Regions from separate parts of the Streptomyces pimonensis genome, predicted to be linked through region 3. Evidence: riboswitches for the same ligand, from Rfam matches in the RefSeq annotation. Region 3 holds a riboswitch; each other region holds the start of a gene.
The links. Region 3 has a riboswitch for cyclic di-AMP ahead of KYY02_RS23735 (transglycosylase family protein). Riboswitches for the same ligand answer to the same signal wherever they lie in the genome.
Positions count from the first base shown of each region.

Region 1: it holds a riboswitch for cyclic di-AMP, as region 3 does, so the genes downstream of both, KYY02_RS31405 (M23 family metallopeptidase) here and KYY02_RS23735 (transglycosylase family protein) in region 3, are expected to answer to the same signal.
Region 2: it holds a riboswitch for cyclic di-AMP, as region 3 does, so the genes downstream of both, KYY02_RS13965 (M23 family metallopeptidase) here and KYY02_RS23735 (transglycosylase family protein) in region 3, are expected to answer to the same signal.
Region 4: it holds a riboswitch for cyclic di-AMP, as region 3 does, so the genes downstream of both, KYY02_RS27735 (M23 family metallopeptidase) here and KYY02_RS23735 (transglycosylase family protein) in region 3, are expected to answer to the same signal.

Region 1 is NZ_JAHWZY010000055.1:14,477-19,299, reverse strand. Features, by position in the region: gene KYY02_RS31420 (bifunctional acetate--CoA ligase family protein/GNAT family N-acetyltransferase) at 1-491, opposite strand, end outside; gene KYY02_RS31415 (HPr family phosphocarrier protein) at 663-944, shown strand; gene KYY02_RS31410 (GntR family transcriptional regulator) at 1,098-1,793, opposite strand; gene KYY02_RS31405 (M23 family metallopeptidase) at 1,973-2,749, opposite strand; cyclic di-AMP (ydaO/yuaA leader) riboswitch at 2,762-2,926, opposite strand; gene KYY02_RS31400 (M16 family metallopeptidase) at 3,127-4,515, opposite strand; gene KYY02_RS31395 (M16 family metallopeptidase) at 4,512-4,823, opposite strand, start outside.
Region 2 is NZ_JAHWZY010000011.1:209,087-213,909, forward strand. Features, by position in the region: gene KYY02_RS13955 (MBL fold metallo-hydrolase) at 1-445, opposite strand, end outside; gene KYY02_RS13960 (SGNH/GDSL hydrolase family protein) at 540-1,325, opposite strand; gene KYY02_RS13965 (M23 family metallopeptidase) at 1,529-2,443, opposite strand; cyclic di-AMP (ydaO/yuaA leader) riboswitch at 2,448-2,606, opposite strand; gene KYY02_RS13970 (alpha-galactosidase) at 2,922-4,823, opposite strand, start outside.
Region 3 is NZ_JAHWZY010000027.1:5,878-10,700, forward strand. Features, by position in the region: gene KYY02_RS23720 (nucleoside triphosphate pyrophosphohydrolase) at 1-314, shown strand, start outside; gene KYY02_RS23725 (cytochrome P450 family protein) at 497-1,759, shown strand; gene KYY02_RS23730 (transglycosylase family protein) at 1,958-2,974, shown strand; cyclic di-AMP (ydaO/yuaA leader) riboswitch at 3,180-3,348, shown strand; gene KYY02_RS23735 (transglycosylase family protein) at 3,353-4,081, shown strand; gene eno (phosphopyruvate hydratase) at 4,314-4,823, shown strand, end outside.
Region 4 is NZ_JAHWZY010000037.1:41,794-46,616, forward strand. Features, by position in the region: gene KYY02_RS27715 (DUF3040 domain-containing protein) at 21-287, opposite strand; partial or broken gene KYY02_RS27720 (LuxR C-terminal-related transcriptional regulator) at 513-782, shown strand; gene KYY02_RS27725 (dihydrofolate reductase family protein) at 858-1,991, shown strand; tRNA gene KYY02_RS27730 (tRNA-Met) at 2,056-2,129, shown strand; cyclic di-AMP (ydaO/yuaA leader) riboswitch at 2,450-2,607, shown strand; gene KYY02_RS27735 (M23 family metallopeptidase) at 2,620-3,636, shown strand; gene KYY02_RS27740 (PrsW family intramembrane metalloprotease) at 3,740-4,823, opposite strand, start outside.

The DNA of each region.
Region 1 (4,823 bases), on a different contig from region 3:
CGGCGGATGCCGCGCTCCCGCGCGACGGCGCCGATGTGTTCGAGGAGGGCGGAGGCGACGCCCCGGCCCTGGTGGGCGTCCTGCACGAGGAAGGCGACCTCGGCCTCGTCGGGGACGGGAGGGGCGGGCGTGGAGCGCCCTGCGGCAGCGGTGGCGGCGGGCGACGGGCGGGAGGAGGCGGGCGTGCCGTCGGCGCCGATCCGGTCGTAGCGTACGGTGGCGATGAACTCGCCGCCGACGGTGGCCGCGAGTCCCACCCGGTCCACGAAGTCGTGGTGCGTGAAGCGGTGGACGTCCTTGGCGGACAGACGAGGGTAGGGCGCGAAGAAGCGGTAGTACTTCGACTCGTCCGACACCTGCTCGTAGAAGCTGACCAGGCGCTCGGCGTCATCGACGGTGATGGGGCGGATGCGCGCGGTGCCGCCGTCGCGCAGCACCACGTCGGCTTCCCAGTGGGCGGGGTACTCGTACCGGTCCGACGAGGTCTGCATGGGCCCAGAGTACGGCTCGCGTACGGCGACGGCGCGAGGCAGTCTGTGGTGGACGACAGCCGGACCGAGGCCGCGGTCCGGCCGCCACCGGGAGCGGACGCCGCCCCCGGGCATGCTTCACGATGTGGGAAACTGGTCTAGACAACCCTGAACAGTGAAGGGCAGCAACACATGGCTGAGCGCCGCGTCAACGTCGGCTGGGCCGAGGGTCTCCACGCCCGCCCCGCCTCCATCTTCGTCCGAGCCGCCACGGCCGCAGGCGTCCCGGTGACGATCGCCAAGGCCGGGGGCGACCCGGTCAACGCGGCCTCCATGCTGGCCGTCCTGGCCCTGGGCGCCCAGGGCGGCGAGGAGGTCGTCCTCGCTTCCGACGCCGAGGGCGCCGACGCCGCCCTGGACCGTCTGGCGAAGCTGGTCTCCGAGGGCCTCGAGGAGCTCCCCGAGACCGTCTGAGCATTCACGACCACGGGAGTCGTCTCCTCGACGGACGCCCGTCCGTCTCACCGAAAGGCCCGCCCGGACCACCGGACGGGCCTTTCGCTTTCCCTTTTCCAAGCAGCACGAATAACCCCCGGAATTACTCCCTCTTTGTATACGGCAGCCGTGTTAATGCCGGAGACCCGTCATGTTTACGGCATGTTGCGAGTTCCTCACCCGGTCCGCGCGGCCGGCGCCGGAGGCGAAACGCAGGCGGTGCCCGGCGCTCGCGCGCTCGGTGTGCAGCGCCGTGACGGACCGCGCGCGGTCGCCGTCGCCGCGCGCCACGGCGTCCACGATCGCGCCGTGCTCCGCCCAGTACCCGACCGGATCGGACGGACCCTCGGCGGCGTACATCCAGGCGATCTTGTGCCGCAGCTGGGTCAGCGCCGAGGTCAGCGCCGGGCTGCCGGTGGCCTGGGCGAGCGTCTCGTGGAACCAGCCGCTCAAGGAGCGCAGATCGTCGCTGTGGCCCTGACGGGCGCGTTCCTGCCCCAGCCGGACCAGGCCGCGCAGCACCTTCAGATGGGCCTCGGTGCGGCGCTGGGCCGCGCGGGAGGCGCCGAGCGGCTCCAGCAGCATGCGCATCTCCAGCAGGTCGGCGGCCTCCTGCTCGGTGGGTTCCGCGACGCACGCGCCCGCGTGCCGCCGGGTCACCACGAACCCCTCGGCCTCCAGCGTGCGCAGCGCCTCCCGGACGGGGACGCGGGAGACACCGTAACGGCGGGCGAGGACTTCCTCGGTGAGCCGGCCGCCGCGCTCGTGGACACCCGCGACGATGTCGTCCCGGATCGCCGTGCACACCGAGTGCGCGGGAATACGCATGACCGACCTCCGCTTAATCCCCGTGAAACGTCGACGATTGACGTGTGTTCCGTGACTCTATTCCAATCAGCGGGAATTCACGACGGCGGACCGGAATCCATGCGCGTTTTTCGGACGAGCGCCGACCGGAAACACCGGTGCCCCGGCTCGGGGAGCCGGGGCACCGGGAAGTCCTCGGGTCAGAGGCTGACGCCGTGCGCGCGGAGGTAGGCGACGGGATCGAGGTCGGAGCCGTACTCGGCCGTCGTACGGGCCTCGAAGTGCAGGTGCGCGCCCGTGACGTTGCCGGTGGCGCCGGAGAGGCCGATCCGCTGCCCGGCGGCGACCTGCTGGCCCACCGAGACGCCGATGGACGACAGGTGGGCGTACTGGGTGTACGTGCCGTCGTTCATCCTGATGACGACCTGGTTGCCGTACGAGCCGCCCCAGCCGGCCTCGACGACGGTGCCGATGCCGACCGACTGGACGGGGGTGCCGCTCGCGGCGTGGAAGTCGACACCGGTGTGGCTGCCGGAGGACCACAGCGAGCTGCCGGCCCGGTAGCTGGTCGAGACGTACGAGCCGGGGATCGGGGAGACGAAGGTGCTGAGGCGCTCGCGCTCGGCCTCCCGCGCGGCGCGCTCCTTCTCCGCGCGGGCCTTCGCGGCGGCCTCCTCGGCGGCCTTCTCGCGCGCCGTCTCCTCGGCGGCCTTCCGCGCGGCGGCCTCGGCCGCCTCCCGGGCGGCCTCGTGCTGGGCGGCCGCCTGGGCCTCTATCCGCTCGGCGACCGCGTCGCCCAGGGTGACGACGGGCGTGAGGCCGGTCTGCGCGGCAGCGGGCTCGGCGGCGAGTGCGGGAGCCGCGAGGGAGCCGACGACGCCGGTGGTGGTGAGCGCCGCGACGCCCGCCGCGCGGGCGGTGCCGCGCTGCATCCTGCTGGGACGACGGTGCTTGCCCGGGGCGCGGGTGAACGCCATGTACAGGCTGGTCCTTTCCTTCCCTCTCGCCTACCGGGTTAGCTGACGGGTTCGGAGCAGGAAGGTCTCCTACGGGCCCCCTCGCGACACGCGCGGGCGTCCGATTCACCCCAGGGACGTATGTGGGTCCCCGGCTCCCCTGGCTCGCGCCGTACGGGGACTCGGCGATGGCTGTCCGGTGCCGCGGGTGCGGCGCACTGACCGACGAACAGCCCGGACGAAGCTATGCGGGACGCCTCCCGATCCTCAAACGGATCCGGGTTTTTGTAGCGCATCCCACAGGGCAGACAGGCAACCTCCGCCCCAATTCGGGCATACGAGGGCCCTGGTGGCTCTCCTGCCACCAGGGCCCCGAGCGTGTGCGCCGTGGCGGCTCGCTACTCGGCGGTCACGACGGTGACTTCGCCGATCCCGAGGGCCTCCACCGGCGCCTTGATCTGCGCCGCGTCGCCGACGAGGACCGTCACCAGGCGGTCCACCGGGAAGGCGTTCACGACGGCCGCGGTGGCCTCCACGGTGCCGGTCGCGGCCAACTGCCGGTACAGGTCCGCCTGGTAGTGGTCGGGCAGGTACTGCTCGACCTGGTCGGCCAGGGTGCTCGCGACGGCCGCGGCGGTCTCGTACTTGAGCGGCGCCACACCCACGAGGTTCTGCACGGCGACATCGCGTTCGTCGTCGGTGAGCCCTTCCGCGGCGAGCGTGCGCAGCACCGTCCACAGGTCGTCGAGGGCGGGTCCGGTGTTCGGGGTGTCGACGGAGCCGCTGATCGCCAGCATCGCCGCGCCGGCACCGTCCGGGGCGGACCTGAGGACCTGCCCGAACGACCGTACGCCGTAGGTGTATCCCTTCTCCTCACGCAGCACGCGGTCCAGGCGGGACGTGAGGGTGCCGCCCAGGCAGTACGTGCCGAGCACCTGCGCGGGCCACACGCGGTCGTGCCGGTCGGGCCCGATGCGGCCGATCAGCAGCTGCGTCTGGACGGCGCCGGGGCGGTCCACGATCACGACGCGGCCGGTGTCGTCCGCGACCACCGGTGGGACGGGCCGCGGCTGGGCCGGGGAGCCGGCCCAGGCGCCCAGGGTGCCGCCGAGCAGCGCGTCCAGGTCGATGCCGGTGAGGTCGCCGACGACCACGGCGGTGGCCGTGGCGGGGCGGACGTGCTTCTCGTAGAAGGTGCGCACGGCCGCGGAGTCGATGCCGGTGACCGTCTCCTCGGTTCCCTGGCGGGGGCGCGACATGCGCGAACTCGCCGGGAACAGCTCCTTGGAGAGCTCCTTGGCGGCGCGGCGGGAGGGGCTGGCCAGCTCGTGCGGGATCTCGTCGAGGCGGTTGCGGACCAGCCGCTCGACCTCGCTGTCGGCGAACGCGGGCGCCCTGAGCGCGTCGGCGAGCAGCCCGAGGCCCTTGGTGAGCCGGGAGGCCGGCACCTCCAGGCTGAGGCGGACGCCGGGGTGGTCCGCGTGCGCGTCCAGGGTGGCGCCGCAGCGCTCCAGCTCGGCGGCGAACTCCTCGGCGGAGTGCTTGTCGGTGCCCTCGGAGAAGGCCCGCGCCATGATCGTGGCGACACCGTCGAGACCGTCCGGCTCGGCCTCCAGGGGCGCGTCGAGGAGCACCTCGACGGCGACGACCTGCTGGCCGGGACGGTGGCAGCGCAGCACGGTCAGGCCGTTGTCGAGCGTGCCCCGCTCGGGGGCCGGGAAGGCCCAGGGCTTGGCGTCGCCCGCCTGCGGCCGCGGGTGGAAGTCCATCGTGGCGAGCTCGGTCACTTCGCCGTCTCCTCGTTCTCGTCGGCGCCGGCAACTGCGGCGGCTTCCTCGGTGTCCTCGCCCTCCGGGGCGACCGGCTCGTAGACGAGCACCGCGCGGTTGTCGGGGCGCAGGCGGGCCTTGGCGACCTCCTTCACCTCCTCCGCCGTCACCTCCAGGACGCGCTGCACGGCGGTCAGGGCGAGCTGCGGGTCGCCGAACAGGACCGCGTACCGGCACAGTTCGTCGGCGCGGCCGGCGACCGTGCCGAGCCGGTCGAGCCACTCGCGCTCCAGCTGGGCCTGCGCGCGCTCCATCTCCTCCGCCGT
Region 2 (4,823 bases), on a different contig from region 3:
GGCCGAGCGCGGCCAGCGGCAGCGGCACGGGGTGCAGTCGCCTGGGCCCGGCGAAGGGGAACGGCGAGCAGCGCTCGCCCCACACGGGATCGAACAGGACCCGGTGTCCGTCGATCTCCGCGAGCACGCTGGAGTGGCCCATCCAGGTCAGGCGCAGCCCGGTGGCCGGCGGACGGGAGATGTCGGCCAGGGTGGTCGGGTGCACCGGGACGGCGCCCTTCGGGGCGCGGCGGGAACGGGAGTCCTTGTCGAAGTAGGTCTTCGCCAGGTCCCGCGTCGCCCCCGTCGGGCGGATCCGGGCGGCGCCCCCGGGATTCCGGAAGACCCCGTCCTTGAAGTGCGGGGATCTGCGGATGCGTGCCATGCGCTCGCCACTCGGGTCCGCGCCGAAGGACACGGGCCGCAGGGCGCGCGGCCCGGAGCTCTGGGAACGGGAACCGGCCACGGTGCCTCCAAGTGGAGTCGGTCAGACATTCCATTATGTGCGGCGGTCCCCCGCACCGCGGTGCGGGGGACCGCCGCCACCGGCGAAGCGGCTCTCACGCCACCGCGGCGATCCGCACCTTGATGTCGTCCGGGGACAGCGTCCCCTTGGCGATCACGTGGTCGCCCGACGACTCCCCGCGCAGCCGGCGGCCGATCCACGGCACCAGGTACTCGCGGGCCCACTGGACGTCGTCCCGTCGGACCTCGAACGTGCCGCGGGGCGGCAGGGGCGGCCAGGGCTGTTCGGGGTCGGCGGGGACCTCCAGGCCGAGGGCCTGCCCGGCGCGGAGCGCGACACGGGTGTGTCCCTCCGGCGACAGGTGCAGCCGGTCGGCGTCCCAGGCCCTGCGGTCCTGGACGCTCCTGAGGGACCACAGGTCGAGCACCGGGCAGCTGTAGCGGTCGGCGACGGCCCGTACGTGCCCGTTGTACGTGGCGATCTTGCCGCGCAGATGCTTCAGCAGGGGAACGCCACGGGTGTCGAACCCGGTCGTCACCATCACCGTGCCGGACACGGCCGTGAGCGCGGCGATCGCCCGCTCGAACCGCTCGGCCACCTCGTCCGGATCGCTGCCCGGGCGGAGGATGTCATTGCCGCCCGCGCAGAACGAGACCAGGTCGGGGGCGAGTTCGACCGCCCTCGGCAGTTGGTCCGCCACGATCTGGTCCAGCAGCTTTCCGCGCACGGCGAGATTGGTGTACTCGAAGTCGCCCTCGGGCCGGAGGTCCGCGAGAAGCACGGCGAACCGGTCGGCCCAGCCGACGAACGCCCCGTCGGGGCCGGGGTCGCCGACACCCTCGGTGAAGCTGTCCCCCACCGCCACGTACGACCCGATCACTGCTCTGCTGTCACTCTTCGAATCGTCTGCCACAACCGCTCATGATTCACCTTCGAATGTGACCTACGCGACCGTAAGGAAAGGTTGACGCACGGTGAGATAAGACACTTCCAAAATGTTGGCCAACTCCGGAATACGCCGGAGGCCGGACCCGGGAATCGGGGTCCGGCCTCCGGCGCGCGCGTCGGGGAGGTCGTCGGGGGTCAGCCGATGGCGACACCCTTCGAGCGGAGGTAGGAGACCGGGTCCACGTCCGAGCCGTAGTCCGGGGTGGTGCGGATCTCGAAGTGCAGGTGCGGGCCGGTCGAGTTGCCGGTCGAGCCGGAGAGACCGACCTGCTGGCCGCCGGTCACGGCCTGGCCGGCCGAGACGGAGAGCGAGGACAGGTGGGCGTACTGGGCGTAGTGGCCGTCGTCGAGCTTGAGGACGACCTGGTTGCCGTACGCTCCGGCCCAGCCCGCGGAGACGACGGTGCCGGCGCCGACGGCCTTCAGGGAGGTGCCGGTCGGGACGGCGAAGTCGACGCCGGTGTGGTAGCCGCTGGACCACATGCTGCCGGCCACCTTGTAGGCGGTGCCGAGGCCGGCGCCGGGCACCGGGGAGCTGTAACCGGAGGCGCTCGCGGCCTGGTCGGTGTTCGTGGTCCGGGTGGAGGTGTCCGGGGAGGGCTGCTCGGCGGGCTGCTCGGTCTTCCGCTCCGGGGCCTGCGGGGCCGCGGCGGAGGGCGACTCCTGCGGCGCGGCCGTGGCGGCCCCGACGTCGACGGAGAGCCTCAGACCGGGGTGGATGAGTGACGGGTCGGCACCGATGGCCTCGCGGTTGTCCGCGTAGAGCTTCTTCCAGCCGCCGTCGACGTTCTCCGCCTCGGCGATCTTCGCGAGGTAGTCCCCGGCCTTCACGGTGTACGTGCGGGCCTCGCCGCCCTTGTCGGTGACGGTCTTCTGGCCGGCGGAAAGGGACTGGACGGCCTTTTCGGGGGCGCTCTGCGGCGTGGCGGCGTGCGCGCCGGTGGTGCCGAGGAGCGGCAGGGCGAGTGCGGCGCCACCGGTTCCGGCGACGGCGATGGAGCGGGTGAAACGCTGGGTCCTGGTACGGCGGTGCTTACCCTTCGCGGGCATGTCGAATTCCTCTCCGGCGCCTACGAGGTGAGCTGTCGGGTGCGGGCTGGAGATGCCCGGCCGCGCTGTCGCGTGGCTTAACCCCAAGCCGTTCCGGGAACCGGAACAGGCAGTCGTACCTGTGGGTCCCCCGTTCCTGCCGTGGACGGGTCAGTGTGTGCGGGCTCCGGGCGGCGGCAGGATTAGGCGTCCGTCCGGATCGGTGGCGAACGTAAGCGACCCGGACGCGGTGGGACAAGCGCGAGGTTCACCGCGAACACGCTTTTTCGTGATCGACATACGGAAAAGACGTCACCGAGCGTCAGCCGGGATTCCCTTCCCGCACGAATTCCCCTGCCCCTCCACGGAATTACGTGAGCATGGCGACAACACATCGTCACGGATATGACGATGCTCACGCACCCCTCCCCATCCCCCTTTCTTTCGGGGCACATTACGGCGAAGCGCATCAATCGGACATGACGCGCCAATCATGCGATCACCGGCGCCGCAGCCGGAACACCGCGGCGTCCAGGTCTCCCCGCAGACCGGTGTGCAGCCCGTGGTGCAGCAGGACGGCGCCCCGGTGCGTTTCGCCGCTTTCACGGCATTCGTACGACGCCTCCGGATCGAGGCCGCGCAGCCGGAGGGCCGGAACGGGCTCTCCGTGGTGCTGGGCCTGGAGGCAGGCGAGGACGACGGTCTCGTCGCCGAGGACGTACTGCACCGCGCTCAGCCCGCCCTCCGGAGGACGCAGCCGGTACAGGTCGCCGCGCTGGACGAGGGGCCGGATCTCCTTGTAGAGCGCGACCCACTCCCGCGCCTCGGCGAGCTCCTCCTCCGTCCACCGCGCGAGGTCGCCGCCGACGCCGAGCACCCCGGCCATGGCGCTGACGAACCGGAAGCGCAGCGAACTGACCCGCCCGTTGAGCATCGCGTTGGGGCTGTCGGTGACCCAGGCGGCCATCACCCGGGCCGGATGGATCTGGCTGAAGCCGTGCTGGATGGCGAGCCGGTCGAGCGGGTCGGTGTTGTCCGAGGTCCACACCTGGTCGGTACGGGAGAGGACTCCCAGGTCGATCCGCCCGCCGCCGCCCGAGCAGGACTCGAAGGCCACGCCCGGATGGGCCGCCCGCAACCGGTCCAGCAGGGCGTACAGACCGCGCACGTGGTCGATCCACAGCCGCTGCGGATACGGGTCGTCCGGCCAGCCGACGTCGCTGAAGCAGCGGTTGAAGTCCCACTTCACATAGTCGACGGGGGTGCCGGAGAGCAGCCCGTCCAGCCGTTCCCAGAGGTACTCCCGGACGTCGTCACGCGCGAGGTTGAGCACCAGCTGGTTGCGGAACTCCGTACGCCGGCGGTCCGGCTGGAACTGCACCCAGTCGGGGTGCGCGCGGTACAGGTCGCTGTCGGGGTTGACCATCTCCGGCTCGACCCAGATGCCGAACCGCATCCCGAGCCCGTGCACATGGTCCGCGAGCGGTTTCAGGCCGCCGGGGAAGCGGCCGGGGTGGGGGGTCCAGTCGCCGAGTCCGGCCCGGTCGCTCGTACGGGCCCCGAACCAGCCGTCGTCGACCACGAACAGCTCGACGCCCATCGCGGCAGCCCGCTGCGCGAGCGTCCGCTGCTGCTCCTCGGAGATGTCGAACCCGGTGGCCTCCCAGGAGTTGAACAGCACGGGCCGGTCCCGGTCCGCGTCCGGGACGACGTACGCCCGCTGGTAGGCGTGCCAGGCACGACTGGCACCACCGAAGCCGGCGTCGCTCCACAGGCCGGCGAAGACCGGCGTGACGTACGTCTCGTCCGTGCCCAGCATCAGCAGGCCGGAGTCGTCGTGACCCGCGCCGCCGGTGACCTGCACACGGGCGTCGGGGAGTTGGGCGACGCAGATGCGCCAGGACCCGGACCAGCCGAGGGCGCAGCCGTAGACCTCGCCGCGCTCCTCTGTCGCGTCGGTGTCCAGCGCGACCCAGGGCAGGTGCTGGTGTCCGGTGTGGCCGCGGCGGCTGCCGATGACCTTCTCGCCGTAGCCGACCGGGACGCGGGTCAGCCGGGACTCGGCGGCCCAGCGGCCGTGCAGCTGGGACAGCCGCCAGTGCTCGCGCTCGGGCAGGGTCCAGGTGGCGGAGTCCGCGCGCAGGAGCTCGACCGCCGGGCCCCGGTTGTGCAGGGTCACCCGGCGTTCGATCACGTCGTCGCACATCCGGTAGTGCAGGGTGACGGTCAGATCGCCGTCGCGAAAGCGGAGGCGGAGTTCACCGTTGTCGGTCTCGTGGCCCTCGAAGGTCCACTCGGTGCCGCGCCGCCCGTCGGCGGCGCGTACGGACAGGGCGGGCCGGACGAAGCGGGGGCCGCCTTCGACCGGGTACTCCTCGCGCCCGTCCAGCCGGGACTCGAA
Region 3 (4,823 bases):
AGACGGCGGACACGCCGGAGGACGTCAAGGCGCACTGGCTGCGGACGAAGGCGGAGGAGAAGCGGCGCAGCTCGGTGACGGAGGGGGTGCCGCTCGGGCAGCCCGGACTGGCGCTGGCGGCGAAGCTGGGGTCGCGGGCGCGGACCGCGGGGCTGGACGTGCCGGTGCCGACGGGGCAGGGGGTCGGTTACGAGCTGCTGGGGCTGGCGGTGCGGGCGGAGGCCGTGGGGGTCGATCCGGAGGCGGCGTTGCGGGCGGCCGCGCGGGTGTACCGCGACGCGATACGGGCCGCGGAGGGGCAGGGCGGGAACTGAGGCGCGGGTGCGGCGCGGGAGGATCATCCCCTTCCCGCCCGTCCCCGGCCCGCGCCCCCGAGGGAGCGCGGGGAGGTGCGCGAACGAGCACCCGCGCCCGCACCCGTGCCCGCACCCGCCGGAGACCCCGGCCACCGGGCTCTCCCGCGCCGCCCCGTCGCCCCGCCCGTTAGGGTCGCCGCATGCACGACCAGCCCCTCGCTCCCGAGTTGTTCACCTGGGAGTTCGCCGCCGATCCCTATCCCGCCTACGCATGGCTGCGCGAGCACGCCCCCGTGCACCGCACCCGGCTGCCGAGCGGGGTGGAGGCGTGGCTGGTCACGCGGTACGCCGACGCCAAGCAGGCCCTCGCCGACAGCCGGCTGTCCAAGAACCCCGCGCACCACGACGAGCCCGCGCACGCCAAGGGCAGGACCGGTATCCCCGGGGAGCGCCAGGCGGAGCTGATGACGCATCTGCTGAACATCGACCCGCCGGACCACACCCGGCTGCGCCGGCTGGTCAGCAAGGCGTTCACCCCGCGCCGGGTCGCCGAGTTCGCGCCCCGCGTGCAGGAGCTCACCGACGGGCTCATCGACCGGTTCGCGGACAGCGGCTCCGCCGACCTCATCCACGAGTTCGCCTTCCCCCTCCCCATCTACGCCATCTGCGACCTGCTCGGCGTCCCGCGCGAGGACCAGGACGACTTCCGGGACTGGGCGGGCATGATGATCCGCCACGGCGGGGGGCCGCGCGGCGGGGTCGCCCGGTCCGTGAAGAAGATGCGCGGCTACCTCGCCGAGCTGATCCACCGCAAGCGCGAGGCGCTCCCCGCCGAAGCCGCCCCCGGCGAGGACCTCATCTCCGGCCTCATCCGCGCCTCCGACCACGGTGAGCACCTCACCGAGAACGAGGCCGCCGCCATGGCGTTCATCCTGCTGTTCGCCGGTTTCGAGACCACCGTCAACCTGATCGGCAACGGCACCTACGCCCTGCTCACCCACCCCGGACAGCGCGACCGCCTGCAGCGCTCCCTCGCCGCCGGGGAACACGGGCTGCTGGAGACCGGTGTCGAGGAGCTCCTGCGGTACGACGGTCCCGTGGAGCTCGCCACCTGGCGGTTCGCCACCGAGCCGGTCACCATCGGAGGGCAGCGCATCGCGGCCGGCGACCCCGTTCTCGTCGTGCTCGCCGCCGCGGACCGGGACCCGGAGCGGTTCGGCGACCCGGACGTGCTCGACCTCGGCCGGCGCGACAACCAGCATCTGGGGTACGGCCACGGCATCCACTACTGCCTGGGGGCCCCGCTGGCCCGGTTGGAGGGCCGGACCGCGCTCGCCACCCTGCTGACGCGTCTGCCGGACCTGCGGCTCGCGGTGGAGCCGGCCGAACTCCGCTGGCGGGGCGGGCTCATCATGCGCGGACTGCGCACGCTCCCGGTGGACTTCACTCCTCCGCGGAGGTGAAGGACCGGACCGCCGTCCGCAGTGACCCGGAGTGGGCCAGCGTAAACATGACACGCCCTCAGCTCTGTGATCTTCACGTGATCTGCGCGGCATGAACTTGTGACAAGTGATCGTCTGCCGATACGTTCACCCATCAAGTGCGGTGCCCAGGGCTTCACTCACCGCACCTGTCGTTGCTGTTCTGCGAAAGGTCTCCGCATGCTCTCCGGGAACGGTCGGCACCGTCGCCCCCGCCAGGCTCCGGCTCTCCTCGTCGCGGCCGGAGTGACCGGCTCCGCCATCGCGATCCCGCTCCTCGGGGCCGGCGGCGCCAGCGCGGCCGACGGCACGACCTGGGACCGGGTCGCCGAATGCGAAAGCGGTGGCTCCTGGAGCCAGAACACCGGCAACGGCTATTACGGCGGCCTGCAGTTGACCCAGGACGACTGGGAGGGCTACGGCGGCCTGGACTACGCGGCCAGCCCCGACCAGGCCAGCCGCGGTCAGCAGATCGCCGTGGCCGAGAGGATCCTCGCCGACCGGGGGGTCGGCGCCTGGCACACCTGCGGACCGACGGCGGGCCTCGAGCAGGACTCGGCGCCGGCCGACATCGACACGGGTGTGGCGGAGGACTCGTCCGGCTCCTCCGGCCTCACGGGCTCGTCCGGCTCCACGGACCCGTCCGGATCGGCGGACTCCGCTGATCCGGCCGCTTCGCCCTCGCCGTCGGCCACGTCCGGCGCCGAGGAGCCGGAGGACGGCGAGGGTGCGACCGGTGGATCGGCGAAGTCCGACGGCTCGGCCGGCTCGGGGAAGGAATCGGACACCGGCTCCGACGACGGATCCGGCGCCTCCCCCTCCGCCTCGGCCACTCCCAGGAGCGACGAGTCGGCCACGTCCGGCCAGAACACCGGCTCCTCCGAACTCACCGGCACCGAGGACGCGAGCGGCGGCCGTCATCGTGGCATCAGTGCCGAGGAGGGCGAGGCGGAGGACCGTGCGGCGGACTCGTCCGGACGGCACGCCTCGCGCGGTGCCGACGCCCCGCGCGACGCAGCCGACGGCTCGTACACCGTGCGCACCGGCGACAGCCTCTCGTCCATCGCCGGCTCCCTCGAGCTCGACGGCGGATGGCGGTCGCTCTACGCGGAGAACGAGCAGGTCGTCGGTGCCGACCCGGACCTCATCCTGCCGGGGCAGGAGCTTGAGGTCGGGATCGAACCGGGCGGAAAGTGACGCCCGAAAGGGTGTAACTCCGACGACAGTTGACGTCACGATTCGCGGCCAATGTCCGCTTTGAAGGCTGTGAGAGATAGGTCTCAGAAGCCCTGATCGTCTTTGAAATTCCGCGGATCGCGTGCCTACGGTCGTGATCGCTCGCCATCGCGGGCCCCGGCTGCCGCCACGCCGAATCCTGCCAGCGGCAGCACGGGAACAGTCGTCGCGTCATGCGCCGCAGGCAGGAGCGGGGGACCCAAGGTAAGCGCCCCTTCCGGTGATTGACACCGGATCGGGCTTGGGGTGGAGCCGCCTCCCGTGAGGGACGCGGCCGGGCAACTCAACCGGCCCGAACCCGACAGCTCACCTCGTAGGCGTCGGTGAGGGGATCCAACCATGCTGTTTTCCGGCAAGGGCAAGCACCGTCGTCCGTCCAAGGCCACCCGCGCGATCGCCGTCGCCGGTGTCGCCTCCGCCGCCGTCGCCGCCCCGCTGATGGCGGCCGGCAGCGCCTCCGCCGCCACCGCCTCCGAGTGGGACGCCGTCGCCCAGTGCGAGTCCGGCGGCAACTGGTCCATCAACACCGGCAACGGTTACTACGGCGGCCTGCAGTTCTCCGCCTCCACCTGGGCCGCGTACGGCGGCACGCAGTACGCCTCCACCGCCGACCGGGCCAGCAAGGCGCAGCAGATCGAGATAGCCGAGAAGGTCCTCGCGGGCCAGGGCAAGGGCGCCTGGCCGGTCTGTGGCAAGAGCCTGTCCGGTGCCGCCTACACCGGCTCCTCCTCGAACGGCTCCTCGGCCGGCTCCTCGCAGGGCACCGGTTCCACCGGCACGCGTGAGAGCGGGCAGAAGGCCTCCCGCTCCGCCGAGCGTCCGGCCGCCGAGCAGAAGACCGAGCAGAAGACCGAGCAGAAGGCCAAGGAGAAGACCGTCACCACCCCGACCGGCGAGAAGGTCGAGAAGGGCGACGGCGAGTACAAGGTCGTCAAGGGCGACACCCTCAGCTCCATCGCCGCCGAGCACGACGTCGCGGGCGGCTGGGCCCAGCTGTTCGAGCTGAACGACGACATCGTCGACGACGCCGACCTCATCTACCCGGGCCAGCAGCTGCACCTGAAGTAAGCGGCCGCCCCCTGCTCCCGCCCCGGTGCGTCTTCCCCCGTACGCGCCGGGGCGGGGTTTTTCACGGCCGGGTTTCCGGGAACGGCTTTGTTTCGTTCGGAAACAATTTACTCTCGGTTCTGTCCACGGGACGGGCGGCCGGATGGCCGATCGCCCGGAGCCGGTTAGGCTCGGTCTCGCAAGACCCTTCGGGGTCCTGCTCACCCGCGTCACATCCAAGAAGGAGATGCTCGTGCCGTCCATCGACGTCGTCGTAGCCCGGGAAATCCTGGACTCCCGAGGCAACCCCACGGTCGAGGTCGAGGTCGGCCTCGACGACGGCAGCACGGGTCGTGCCGCCGTCCCGTCCGGCGCCTCCACCGGCGCCTTCGAGGCCGTCGAACTCCGTGACGGCGATGCAGGCCGTTACCTGGGCAAGGGCGTCGAGAAGGCGGTCCTGGCCGTCATCGAGCAGATCGGCCCGGAGCTCGTCGGCTACGACGCCACCGAGCAGCGCCTGATCGACCAGGCGATGTTCGACCTGGACGCCACCGACAACAAGGGCTCCCTCGGCGCCAACGCCATCCTCGGCGTCTCGCTCGCCGTCGCCCACGCCGCCTCCGAGGCCAGCGACCTCCCGCTCTTCCGCTACCTGGGCGGCCCCAACGCGCACCTGCTGCCGGTGCCGATGATGAACATCCTGAACGGCGGCTCGCACGCCGACTCCAACGTGGACATCCAGGAGTTCATGATCGCCCCGATC
Region 4 (4,823 bases), on a different contig from region 3:
GGCTCGGGCGCCGCGTCATCTCACGGGCGCTCGTCCCGGTCCGGGGCCAGGAGCTGCGCGGCGATCCCGGCGAGGACCAGGCCCGCCGCGATGAGGAGGCCGGCGGGGACGACGACGCCCGCGGCGAGCATGACCACCCCGATGACCAGTGCGCACCAGGCGCTCGTGCGCCGGTAATCACGGAGGCGGGCCGGACGGCTTTCGGAGAGCGAGCGGACGAGACGGGGACCCTCGTGTTCGAGACGGGCTGCGGGGTCGACCAGGCGCTCGTCGTCGGACTGGGGCACGGCTCCTCCTTCCCAGGGGGCGGCCGCCCGGTGGCACCGTCGACGGCCGTCGCTCCGTGACACCGGGGCGTCACCGGTTCGACCGTCGGCCTGCCGCGAACTCGGCACGGTACGAAGGAGTCTGCCCGCCCGCCGACGTCATCACCCGTCCGGTGCGACGGACTTCAGCGTCGCCCACCGCCGCCGCCCGCTACCGTCCCCGTCCGCCCCGGGTCCGCTGCGGTACACCCCGGCGCCGTCAACGCCCTCATCCACGACCACCGTGACCTCGCGTGGAAGGGCCGCGCCCTGCCGGCCAGGGCGGTCACCGGCCGCGAGGAGGAGATCCTGGAGCTGGTCGCCGAAGGTCGGACCTCGCAGCAGATCGCCGGTCTCCTCGTCATCGGCTCCGGGACCGTGGAGCGGCACCGCGCCGACCTGCCGGCCGAACTCGGCCTGAAGGACCGTCTGGAACTCACCCGGTACGCCGTCCGCGAGGGGCTGGTCGAGCCCTGAACCGGCGCAGGGGCCGGCGCGCCCGTTGTCAGACTGGACGCCCACAGGCCCGCCCGCCCCTGGAAGTAGGAACCGATGCCCCACCCGTACGTCCTGCTGTCCGCCGCCGTCTCCCTCGACGGCTATCTGGACGACACCGGCCCGGAGCGACTGCTGCTGTCGAGTCCGGCCGACTTCGACCGGGTCGACGAGGTACGGGCGTCCGTGGACGCCCTTCTGGTCGGCGCCGGCACGATTCGCGCCGACGACCCCCGGCTGCTGGTCAACTCGCCCGGGCGGCGTGCCGCCCGCCTCGCCGGGGGCGGGACCGAGTACCCGCTCAAGGTCGCCGTCAGCGGCTCCGGCGACCTGGACCCGACGGCCCGGTTCTGGCACACCGGCGGCGAGAAGGTCCTCTACACGACCGACGAGGGCGCCGGGCGCGCCCGCGCCCTCGGTCTCGACGCCGACGTCGTCCCGCTCGGCACCGGGCTCGACTGGCGGCGGCTGCTGGAGCATCTGCACGCCGAGCGCGGGGTCCGGCGGCTCATGGTCGAGGGCGGCGGCACGGTCCACACCCAGCTCCTCACCGAAGGACTGGCCGACGAGCTCCAGCTGGTCCTCGCGCCCCTGTTCGTCGGCGACCCGGAGGCCCCCCGCCTCTTCGGCCCCGGCTCCTACCCGGGCGGGCGGCTGCGGCTGGTCGAGAGCCGCCCGGTCGGCGACGTCGTCCTGATGCGCTACGAGCCCACCGCCCCCGGCACCGGCCCGCTGCCCTCCGCCGCCGACCACCACTGGCTGGCCCTCGCCTGCGAGCTGGCCGCCGAGTGCCCGCCCTCGGAGACGGCGTTCAGCGTGGGCGCGGTCGTGGTGGCCGCCGACGGCACGGAGCTGGCGCGCGGCCACTCCCGCGAGGGCGCCGACCCGGTGGTGCACGCGGAGGAGGCCGCGCTGGCCAAGGCCGATCCCGCGGACCCCCGACTCGCCACCGCCACCGTGTACTCCAGCCTGGAGCCCTGCGCCCGCCGCGCGTCCCGGCCGGCGCCCTGCGCCCGGCTCATCCTGGACGCGGGGGTGCGGCGGGTGGTCACGGCCTGGCGGGAGCCGGACACGTTCGTGGCGGGCGCCGACGGCACCGGAGTGCTGACCGGCGAGGGCGCCACCGTCGTCGTCCTGTCCCAGTACGAGGACCGCGCCAAGGCGCCGAACGGCCATCTGCTCGGCCGCTGAAACCGGGCCGCCGGTAAACGGATGTGCGCTGTGTCCCGCGGATGGCGTACAGTGGTCTCAACGACGCGGGGTGGAGCAGCTCGGTAGCTCGCTGGGCTCATAACCCAGAGGTCGCAGGTTCAAATCCTGTCCCCGCTACTGAAGGCCGAGGGCCGGAATCCAAGGGATTCCGGCCCTCGGTGTTTTCCGCTTCCCCGTTTCCCCGCTTCCTCGCTGCCCGTCTCCCTGCTCTCACCCACCGTGAGTGAGCCACCTCGCAGCGCATAACAACTGACGAACGGTCAGAAACTACCCATCGCCCGAGGGGCGGTCAACTCGTCCGTTTTTGTTCTCTCGTAGTGCTTAAGTACCCTCGAAAACCGTTAATGATCAAGAGGAACGGCTTGGAATCCGGCCCTCCCGTCTATTAACGTTCGATAACGCAGCGCGGTCGTCCCAGCCGTCACAGAAGGCGGCTCCGTGCGCACGCGCCGAATCCCGCGAGGGAACCGGGGAACCACCACCATGGGGTGAATCGCGTGAATACCGCCGTGTCCACACGGCCCGTATACGCGCGTAGGAGACCTTCCCGCTCCGAACCCGTCAGCTAACCCGGTAGGCGAAGACGGAAGGAAAGGAGCGCGCCCACGTGGCGTCCAACCCGCCTGCCCCCGAGGTCCCGTTCAAGCCGGGCGACACCTTCGCCTACGGCAGCGACGCCGACGAGGGCCCCTTCGAGGAGTGGAACCCCACCGCGGAGTCCGTTCGTCCCGTACGCGGCCGGCACCGCGTCTCCAAGCAGCGCGGCGGAGGACTCGCCCGCAGCTCCACCGTCCTGGGTGTCGGCGTCATAGCGGCCGTCGGCGCCGGAGGCATGGCGAGCGCCCAGACCGGCAAGCCGCCGGTGTCGATCTCCATGCCCGACCTTCCTGATGTGGGTTCCCTCGTCTCCGACGAGGAAACCCCCGAGGAACCGGTCACCCCCCTCAGCACCCTCGGCGTGACCGCCGCCGACACCGAGCAGGGCGCGTCCGACGCAGGTGAGGCGCTGCGCACCCGGATCATGGCGCAGGTCGAGCAGCAGCAGGCCCAGGCCGAGAGCAAGGCGGAGGCCGAGGCGGTCGCCGCCGCCGAGAAGCAGGCCGCCGAGGCCGCAGCCAAGGCGGAGAAGGAGGCCAGGGCCAAGGCCGAGGCCGCCCGGAAGAAGGCCGAGGAGGAGGCCAGGAGGAAGGCCGAGGCCGAGCGCCTCGCCGAGCTGGCCAAGCAGTACGCGCTGCCGACCTCCTCGTACACCGTCACCTCGACCTTCGGCCAGGCCGGCGCCTACTGGTCCTCCGGTCAGCACACCGGCCTCGACTTCGCCGCCCCCACGGGCACGCTGATCAAGGCCGTCCACACCGGCACGATCACCTCCGCCGGCTACGACGGCTCCTACGGCTACAAGACCGTGCTCACGCTCGACGACGGCACCGAGATCTGGTACGCCCACCAGTCCTCCATCAGCGTCAGCGTCGGCCAGAAGGTCAACACCGGTGATGTGATCGGCCGCGTCGGCTCCACCGGCAACTCCACCGGGGCCCACCTCCACCTGGAGGTCCACCCCGGCGGCTCCGCCGCGGGCATCGACCCGATGGCGTGGCTGCGCGGCAAGGGCCTCACCGTCTGAGCGAGCGGACCCGGTACGCCCCGGATCCCGGCAGTCCCGACGACGCCCCCCGACGTCAGGGCTGCCGGTCGGGTGTCTTCCGGGGCGGTGCGCGGCGCACCGGTCAGAACCGGCGGGCGCCCGGGTCGTAAGCGCCGTACGGGGGCCCGTACGGCGGAGGCCCGTAGCCGCCGTACACCGTCCACGGCGCCGCGGCGACCGGAGCCCGGGGCGCGGTGACGCGGGCCGCGTGCTCCAGGGCCGGCCGGGCCGCTCCCCGCCGGTGCCACAGCTCCAGCAGCAGTTCCCGTTCCCGGGCGACGAAGTCCGGCCCCGCCCGTCCGAGTCGCCCCCGGTGCCGCAGGAACGCCAGTGACGTCGCGTACGCCTCGTACGAGGCGACCGACCGTGCCGCCGCCCTCCCGCCGCAGCGGCGCGCGTACTGCCGGGCGACGCGCCGCGCCCGCATCGAACCCAACGCGCACGGCTCCGCCGCGTCGAGCCACCCGGCGGCCACGTACGCGGACAGCTCCGCCCGCACGGTCCGCAGCTCCCGCTGCCGCGTCCACACCGCCAGCCAGGTCAGCAGCCCGGACACCGGCACCATGAACGTCGCGTACACCGCGAGGAAGCCGTACCGGCCGAACGTCGAGGAGCCGTTCCACAGCGCGTGCACGCCCATCGCGAGGAGCAGCCCGCCCAGCGGCAGCAGCACACGCCGGGCCCGCTGCCGGTCCGCGGACAGCGCGGCGGCGCCGAAGCCGATCCCGGTGAGTACGGTGAACAGGGGATGCGCGAACGGCGACATCACGATGCGGACGAAGAAGGTCGCCGCGGTGACCGAGGTGATGCCGCTGTCGCCGGTGAGCCGGTCGGTGCCGAAGGCGGTGCCGAGATAGAGGATGTTCTCGGTGAACGCGAAGCCGGTCGCGGTGACCCCGGCTATCACCACGCCGTCGAGGATCCCGGTGAAGTCGCGTCTGCGGAACAGGAACACCAGCAGGACGGCCGCGGCCTTCGCGGACTCCTCCACCACCGGCGCTATGACGGTCGAGCCCAGGGTGTCGGCGCCGGTCGGGTCGGCGGTCGCCGTCGCTATCCACCGGGTGGCGAAGCTGTTCGCGACGATCGCCATCAGCGCCGCCGCACAGGCGCCCCAGGCGAAGGAGAACAGCAGGTTCCGCCAGGGTCCCGGCTCGACCCGGTCC